DNA from 2 places in the Streptomyces sp. NPDC006487 genome. Region 2 is predicted to be linked to the other one. Evidence: riboswitches for the same ligand, from Rfam matches in the RefSeq annotation. Region 2 holds a riboswitch; the other holds the start of a gene.

Evidence for each region. A riboswitch is a leader RNA that binds a small molecule or an ion and turns the genes downstream of it on or off. The one in region 2 is predicted to bind cyclic di-AMP.
Region 1: another riboswitch for cyclic di-AMP. It lies ahead of ACFYM0_RS05975 (LysM peptidoglycan-binding domain-containing M23 family metallopeptidase); the one in region 2 lies ahead of ACFYM0_RS17080 (M23 family metallopeptidase).

Annotation. Positions count from the first base shown of each region.
Region 1 is NZ_JBIAHN010000003.1:169,033-173,412, forward strand. It holds gene ACFYM0_RS05965 (SGNH/GDSL hydrolase family protein) at 1-450, opposite strand, end outside; gene ACFYM0_RS05970 (winged helix DNA-binding domain-containing protein) at 560-1,714, opposite strand; gene ACFYM0_RS05975 (LysM peptidoglycan-binding domain-containing M23 family metallopeptidase) at 1,781-2,773, opposite strand; cyclic di-AMP (ydaO/yuaA leader) riboswitch at 2,778-2,972, opposite strand; gene ACFYM0_RS05980 (tyrosine-protein phosphatase) at 3,318-4,139, shown strand; gene ACFYM0_RS05985 (aspartate aminotransferase family protein) at 4,159-4,380, opposite strand, start outside.
Region 2 is NZ_JBIAHN010000009.1:71,993-76,372, forward strand. It holds gene ACFYM0_RS17070 (M16 family metallopeptidase) at 1-1,269, shown strand, start outside; gene ACFYM0_RS17075 (M16 family metallopeptidase) at 1,290-2,657, shown strand; cyclic di-AMP (ydaO/yuaA leader) riboswitch at 2,897-3,056, shown strand; gene ACFYM0_RS17080 (M23 family metallopeptidase) at 3,069-3,863, shown strand; gene ACFYM0_RS17085 (GntR family transcriptional regulator) at 4,071-4,380, shown strand, end outside.

The DNA.
Region 1 (4,380 bases), on a different contig from region 2:
GTCGCGCACGGCCGCCTCGTACCGTTCGGCGACGTCGTCCGGATCGCTGCCGGGCCGGATGATGTCGTTGCCGCCCGCGCAGAAGGTCACCAGGTCGGGTGCGAGCTCCTTGGCCCGGGGGACCTGCTCGGCCACGATCTGGTCCAGCAGCCGGCCCCGTACGGCCAGGTTCGCGTAGCGGAACCCGCCGGAACCGGCGTACTCGCCGGGGTCACCCGACGCGCCGGACGCGCCCGCCCCGCCGGACGCCCCTGATTCTTCGTGTCGCTCCTCGCGCCGGTCGGCCAGGAGGACGGCCAGCCGGTCCGCCCAGCCGAGGAAGGTGCCCCCCGGTCCCGGGTCCCCCACGCCCTCGGTGAAACTGTCCCCGAGCGCCGCGTACGAGCCAATGGTCTTGGTCTTGGATGTCGTCGTCGCTGCCACGGGACCCCATACTTCACCGCGGATCATGACCTACGCGACCGTAGCCAGGGCCTTACGGACCGTGATCTTCACCACCCCCCGTGCGGGGAATAAGAAAGGTGGGACCGGGACCCCCCTCCGGTCCCGGCCCCACGGCTCAGACGAGCAACCGGGTCTCGGCGCTCGGCAGTTTGCTCCACCAGTGGCCGTACCGCCGGTAGACCTCCGGTTCGCGGTCGGCCAGGAAGGCCGTCAGCGCCCGGGCCTCGCCCGCGAGCGCCTCCCAGACCTCCTCCGGCAGGGAGTGGAAGGCGGTCGCCTCGATCCCGCCGCCGGGCCCGGCCGGGCGCCACACCCCGGCGACGTGCCCGTCGACCAGCAGGGTCGCCAGGGTGTCGCCGTTCATCCGCGCGACGAGCTTGCGGTACTGCGGCGGGACGATGCGGCTCCGGTCGGAGTACGCGAGCAGCACGCTGTCCCACATGGCCATCAGCCGGGGCGGCGCCGGCGTGTCCTGCGCCGGGCGCGGTGCGCCCCGGACGTCGAACAGCTCCTCCCCGTCCGGCCCCTCCAGCCGGTCGAGCCTCCCGGAGAGCTCCAGCGCCCGCAGCGCCTGGCGGACCCTGACCCGCTGGACCAGGGAGAACTGCGCCACGTCCGCCGCCGACGCCGGCCCGAACCCCTCCAGGTAGCGCAGGACCAGCGTCCGCAGGGATTCCTCCGCCGCCTCCGGGTCCGCCGGTACGGTGCGCGGCCGGCACGGGGGCGCGACGTAGGACGGCCGCTCCCCGAACGACCACGGCGCGGCGGTGGGCGCGTGCAGCAGCGGTGCGTACTGCCGCAGCCCCCACCAGGCTCCGGGCCGCGGCGCCACTCCCAGCCGCTGTCCGAGCCAGTCCTCGCACTCCGCCGTCGTACGGGGCCGGTCGGCGAAGTCCAGCAGCTGCGGCACGAGGAGGTCGGCGTCCGCGGCCGTCAGCCCGGAGTCCGTGAAACGGGTCCCGAGCCGGGCGGCCCGTACGGAGGGCTGCACGGCCTCCCGGAAGGCCGGGTAGTCCTCGGCGTGCACGGCGTGCAGGGTCAGCCGCATCAACGTCGACTTGACGACCTCGCGCCCCGTGAAGGCGGCGTCGAGGTCTGCCGGGTCGAAGCCGGCGAGCCGGTTCCACAGCGCGAGGTACGGCGAGGCGGCGTGCTGCGCCTGCAGGGCGACCACCCGGCGCACCGCGTCGCCCACGTCCATCGCCTCGCGCCCCAGCAGCAACTGCCGTGCGAGCGTGGAGCGGTTGAGCTCCCCGGCGCTGACCTTCATGCCATGACCGTCCCGTCCCCTGTCGGAACGGGCAGCCTAACCGGCACCTCCGACAGCGCCTCGGATTCAGATGCTGACGCCCTTGGACCGCAGGTAGGCCAGCGGGTCGATGTCCGAGCCGTACGAGGGACCGGTGCGGATCTCGAAGTGCAGGTGCGGGCCGGTCACGTTGCCCGTGGCACCGGAGAGGCCCAGGGTCTGCCCGGCGCTGACGCTCTGCCCGGTCGAGACGGAGAGCTGGGAGAGGTGCGCGTACTGGCTGTAATTGCCGTCCTCGTGCCGGATCACGACCTCGTTGCCGTACGCACCGCCCCAGCCGGCGGAGACCACGGTGCCGGCGCCGACCGCCTTGACGGTGGTGCCGGTGCTCGCGGTGAAGTCGACACCGGTGTGGTAGCCGCTGGACCACATGGAGCCGGCGGTCTTGTAGGCGGTGGACGGGCCGCCGCTGACCGGGGCGACGAAGCCGGTCGGCGCGGAGCCGCCCTGCTGCTTGGCGGGCACCTTGGCGGCGGGCACGGCCTCTTCGGAGGAATCCGACGAACCGGCAGAATCATCCGAAGCAGCGGAGCCGGAGGAATCCGATGAACCGGAAGAAGCGGAGTAAGCGGACTTCTTGGCCGGCTTCGGCGTTTCGGCCGGCGCGGACTCGGCCGCCGCGGCCGGAGCCGCGCCCTTCGCGCCGAGCGTGAGCTCGAGGCCCGGGTGGATCAGCGACGGGTCGGTGCCGACGGCCTCGAGGTTGTCCGCGTAGAGCTGCTCCCAGCCACCGGCGAGGTGCTGGCGCTCGGCGATCTTGGAGAGGTAGTCGCCCGGCACGACGGTGTAGACGGTGGGGGCGGCCTGCACGGCGGCGGGCGCGGCCGCGGCCCGGAAGGCCACGGCCTGCGGAGCCTGGACCGGAGCGGCGGCGGGCGCCGCGGCCGGGACACCCGCGGCATGGGCGCCGGTGGCGCCGAGCAGCGGAAGCGCGAGGGCCGCGCCACCGGTGCCCGCGACGGCGAACCCACGGGATATCGAGCGGGACTTGGGACGGCGGTGCTTACCCGTTCCGGACATGGCGAATTCCTCTCCGACGCCTGCGAGGTGAGCTGTCGGGTTCGGACTGGAGATGTCCGGCGGTGTATGTACCGGTGAACAGCACATGCACGGCTTCACCCCGAGCTGTCCCGTTGTAAAGATCCCGAAGGAGCTCCGGAACAGCGGCTTACCTGGTTCCCCCGCTCCTGCCGCGCGCGTGAATAGTCGGGTGCGGTTTCCGGACGGCGGCAGGATTAGGCGGTCCATCCGGATCGATCGCGAAGGTAATCGAGCCCGGCCGCAAGGAACAAGTCCCGAATTCCCCGATGGATTCCCAGTGATGATGGACCGACGGAATTACGGTCACCCTGTGTCCATTCCCCTCGCCCAACAGCCGTCCGGACAGGGGAATTCGCCATTCGCGATCAGACACTCACGGTCACCGTATGATCTGGCTCACGGGGACGTGTCCGATCTCGCCTCTCGCTATGGCAAGTTGGCCTCAAGTGGCGTAATTCGGACACGGGCGACGGCGAGCAACGAAGAGCGGCGACGACCGCACGGACGACACGGAGGAGCCCCTGTGACCCAGCAGATACCCCAGAGCGCCCACACCGATCCGGCAGCGCCCGAAGCGGCACTGACCGGAGTGCGCAACTTCCGCGACGTGGGCGGCTTGCCGACCACGGAGGGGCGAAGGGTCAAGTCGGGACGACTGTTCCGAAGCGGACATCTGGCGCATGCCACCGAAAGCGATGCGGAATTCCTCGGGTCGCTCGGACTGCACACCGTCTTCGACTTCCGCAACGGCGCCGACCACGCGCTGGAGGGGGCGGACGTCGAACTGCCCGGGGTGCTCAACGTCAACATTCCGCTGTCGGATCCGGCCGACGGAAGCGAGTTCTGGAAGATGGTCCGCGACGGGGACCTGGCGCAGCTCCGCGAGATCCTGGGCGAGGGCAAGGCCGCCGCGCGGATGTCCCGTTCGTACCGGACGATGATCCGGACCCGTACCGCCGAGCACAGCCGGGTCGTGCACGCGCTCGCCGAGGACAGCGTCCCGGCGCTGATGCACTGCGCCGCCGGGAAGGACCGGGCCGGCCTGTCGATCGCCGTCACCCTGCTCGCGCTGGGCGTCGAGCGGGAGGCGATCCTCGCGGACTACCTGGAGTCGAACGCCCCGCACAACCGCTACCGGGTCCGCCGGGGCAGCGACTCCCCCGAAGCCCGCGCCCCCGAGGTGATGGAGCTGCTCGCCCCGCTCTTCGACGCCCGCGCCCCGTATCTGACCACGGCCTTCGACACCATCGACGAGGAGTGGGGCGGGGTGGAGCGCTACCTCGCCGAGGGCCTCGGGCTCACGCCCGAGACCCTCGACAGGCTCCGGGGCCGGCTGCTGGACTGACGCCCCACGAGGTGGGCCGTCAGCGGTTCGCGACGGCCTGCCTCACCAGTGTCCGGCCGAAGTCCCACATCAGCGCGCCGCCTCCGTGGGCCTCGTCCATGACCGCGCGGAAGGCGCCGACGAACCGGTCGACGTCCGCCTCGTTCACGATCAGGGGCGGGATCAGCTTGATCACCTCCAGGTGGTCGCCGGAGACCTGCGTGAGGATCCGGTGCTTCTGCAGCAGCGGTACCACCACCAT
Region 2 (4,380 bases):
CTGTCCGAGGACCACCTGACCCCGGTCGCCGCGGTCTGCCTCTGGTACGACGTCGGCTCGCGCCACGAAGTCAAGGGACGTACGGGCCTGGCTCACCTCTTCGAGCACCTGATGTTCCAGGGCTCGCAGAACGTCTCCGGCAACGGCCACTTCGAACTGGTCCAGGGGGCCGGCGGCTCCCTCAACGGAACCACCAGCTTCGAGCGGACCAACTACTTCGAGACGATGCCGACCCACCAGCTGGAGCTCGCGCTGTGGCTGGAGGCCGACCGGATGGGCTCGCTGCTGGCCGCCCTGGACGACGAGTCCATGGAGAACCAGCGGGACGTCGTCAAGAACGAGCGCCGCCAGCGGTACGACAACGTCCCGTACGGCACGGCCTTCGAGAAGCTGACGGCGCTGGCCTACCCGGAGGGCCACCCGTACCACCACACCCCGATCGGTTCCATGGCCGATCTGGACGCCGCGTCCCTGGAGGACGCGCGCACGTTCTTCCGTACGTACTACGCGCCCAACAACGCGGTGCTCTCGGTCGTCGGCGACATCGACCCCGAGAAGACGCTCGCCTGGGTCGAGAAGTACTTCGGCACCATCCCCGGCCACGACGGCAAGCAGCCGCCGCGCGACGGCTCGCTGCCCGAGATCATGGGGGAGCAGCTGCGCGAGGAGGTCGTCGAGGAGGTCCCGGCCCGTGCGCTGATGGCGGCCTACCGGCTCCCGCACGACGGCACCCGTGAATGCGACGCCGCCGACGTGGCGCTGACGGTCCTGGGCAGCGGCGAGTCCTCCCGGCTCCACAACCGCCTGGTGCGCCGCGACCAGAGCGCCGTAGCGGCCGGTTTCGGCATGCTGCGCCTCGCCGGCGCGCCCTCGCTGGGCTGGCTGGACGTCAAGACCTCCAGCGGGGTCGAGGTGACCGCCATCGAGGCGGCCGTCGACGAGGAGCTCGCGCGGTTCGCCGCCGAGGGCCCGACGGCCGAGGAGATGGAGCGCGCGCAGGCCCAGCTGGAGCGCGAGTGGCTGGACCGGCTGAGCACGGTGGCGGGCCGCGCCGACGAACTGTGCCGCTTCGCGGTGCTGTTCGGCGACCCGCAGCTCGCCCTGACCGCCGTCCAGCGCGTCCTCGACATCACCGCCGAGGAGGTGCAGGCCGTGGCCGCGGCCCGACTGCGCCCCGACAACCGCGCGGTGCTCGTCTACGAGCCCATCGCCGCGGATGACATCGAAGAGACCGACGCGAGCGACGAGAACGAGGGGGCGGAGCAGTGAGCGACACCGCAGCCGTCACGATGACCTTCCACCCGCGCCCCGAGGCCGGCGAGCCGCAGCCGTGGGCCTTCCCGGCCCCCGAGCGCGGGGCACTGGCCAACGGCCTGACCCTGCTGCGCTGCCACCGGCCGGGCCAGCAGGTGGTCGCGGTCGAGATCAACCTCGCGGCCCCGCTCGACGCGGAGCCCGAGGGCCTCGACGGAGTGGCCACGATCATGGTCCGCGCCCTGTCCGAGGGCACCGACAAGCGCTCCGCGGAGGATTTCGCCGCCGAACTGGAGCGCTGCGGCGCCACCCTCGACGCACATGCCGACCACCCCGGCCTGCGGGTCTCCCTGGAGGTCCCGGCCTCCCGCCTGCACAAGGCGCTGGGCCTGGTCGCCGAGGCGCTGCGCGCGCCGGCCTTCGCCGACGCCGAGGTCGACCGGCTGGTGCGCAACCGGCTCGACGAGATCCCGCACGAGAGCGCCAACCCGCAGCGCCGCGCCGCCAAGCAGCTCTCGAAGGAGCTCTTCCCGGCCTCCCTGCGGATGTCCCGCCCGCGCCAGGGCACCGAGGAGACGGTCGCCCGCATCGACTCCGCGGCCGTACGCGCCTTCTACGAGGCCCACGTGCGCCCCGCGACCGCCACCGCGGTGGTCGTCGGCGATCTGACCGGAATCGACCTGGACGCCGTCCTGGCCGACACCCTGGGCGCGTGGACCGGTGACACCACCGCCCCGCGCCCGGTCCCGCCGATCACCGCCGACGACACGGGCCGCGTGGTCATCGTGGACCGGCCCGGCGCGGTCCAGACGCAGTTGCTGATCGGCCGCATCGGCGCCGACCGGCACGACCGGGTCTGGGCACCCCAGGTGCTCGGCACGTACTGCCTGGGCGGCACCCTCACCTCCCGGCTGGACAAGGTGCTGCGCGAGGAGAAGGGGTACACGTACGGCGTGCGCGCCTTCGGCCAGGTGCTGCGCTCCACCGCCGACGGCAAGGGCGCCTCGATGCTCGCCATCAGCGGCTCGGTGGACACCCCGAACACCGGCCCGGCCCTGGACGACCTCTGGACGGTGCTGCGCACCCTCGCGGCGGGCGGCCTGACCGACGCCGAACGGGACGTGGCCGTGCAGAACTTGGTGGGGGTGGCCCCGCTGAAGTTCGAGACGGCGGCCTCCGTCGCGGGCACGCTCGCCGACCAGGTGGAGCAGGAGCTCCCGGACGACTACCAGGCGCAGTTGTACGCGCGGCTCGCCGAAACCGGGACCGTTGAGGCCACTTCGGCGGTCGTCAGCGCCTTCCCGGTGGACCGGCTGGTCACCGTGCTGGTCGGTGACGCCTCGCAGATCGAGGAGCCGGTGCGGGCCCTCGGGATCGGCGAAGTGACCGTGGTCACCAACTGACCGTCCGTTGACTGCCGGCGGGTCGCCAACTGACCTCCCGTACATGGGTCTCGGGCAAGGAGCCCTGGTGGATTGTCCGCCAGGGCTCCTTTCGTCTGCATTGTCCGTTTAGTGCTGTGGTTGCTTGTATGCGGTGTGGCGTACGCAACAAAAGGGCGTGTCTGTTTGGTGATTGGCTGATGATCCGCCTAGCGTCGGCCGTGCTGTTCGTCAGTTGTAACCGCCGCGTCCGCGGCACCGGACAGCGATCGCCGAGTCCCCGTCAGGCGCGAGCCTGGGGAGCCGGGGACCCACTTGTGTCCCTGGGGTGAATCGGACCGCCTCGCAAGAGGGGGCCCGTAGGAGACCTTCCTGCTCCGAACCCGTCAGCTAACCCGGTAGGCGAGAGGGAAGGAAAGGATCAGCCCCTTCATGGCGTTTGGCAGTAGTGCCGCCGGCAAGCACCGTGGTTCGAGCCGTATGAGCCGCAGGACCGCCGGCTACGCCGGCATAGCCGCCCTCGCCGCCACCGGCGTCGTAGGCTCCCTGGCCGGTCCCGCGTTCGCCGCGGACCATTCCCCCTCCGTCGAGGACACCGGCGCCCTCAACACCATCGTCGTGGCCGACGAGCTCGCCGGTGACGTCGAGGCCCAGGCCCAGTCCCAGCAGCGCGCGGCCGATGCCGCCGCCGCCAAGGCGCAGGCCGAGGCCGACGCACGGCAGCGGGCCGCCGAGGCCAAGGCGAAGGCCGAAGCGCAGGCCAAGGCCGAGCGCGAGGCCGCCGAGCGCGCCGCCCGCGAAGAGGAGCGCAAGCGCCTCAACACCTTCGTGTCGCCGCTCGACAACACCTACGTCAGCACCCAGTACCACGCGGGTGGCGGCATGTGGTCCTCCGGCAGCCACACCGGCATCGACTTCCACGCCGCCTCCGGCACCGAGGTGCACGCCGTGGGCCTCGGCACCGTGGTCGAGGCGGGCTACGGCGGCGCCTACGGCAACAACGTCGTCATCAAGCACGCCGACGGCACGTACACCCAGTACGGCCACATGTCCTCGCTGAGCGTCTCCGTCGGCCAGCAGGTCACCCCGGGCCAGAAGATCGGCCTGTCGGGCTCCACCGGCAACTCCAGCGGCCCGCACCTGCACTTCGAGGCCCGCACCGGCGCCGACTACGGTTCGGACATCAACCCGGTCACGTACCTGCGCTCGCACGGCGTCACCGTCTGACCGGCTCGCCCCACCGCACGTCTTCCGCGAAGGCCCCGGCTCTCTTCGAGCCGGGGCCTTCGTGCATCTCGCCGCGGCCTTCTCGCCGAGGGCTTCGTGCTCCGCGCCGTGTGAATGTTTCGTATTTCCGGCCGCTCTCGGAAATTATCGTGTGTTGCAATAGAGTTGCGACGCGCACAGCCATACGAAAAAGGCGGAGGTCCGGTCTTGCGTATTCCCGCGCACACGGTATGCACAGCGATCCGCGAAGACATCGTCTCCGGGGTGTTCGGGCCCGGCGGCCGGCTGACCGAGGAAGTGCTGGCCCGCCGGTACGGAGTCTCGCGCGTCCCGGTGCGCGAGGCGCTGCGCACGCTGGAGTCCGAGGGGTTCGTGACCACCAGGCGGCACGCCGGCGCCTGCGTGGCCGAGCCGACCGAACAGGAGGCGGCCGACCTCCTGGAGCTGCGGATGCTCCTGGAGCCCCTCGCGGCCGCCCGGGCGGCCAGACGGCGCAGCGAGGCTCACCTCAAGGTGC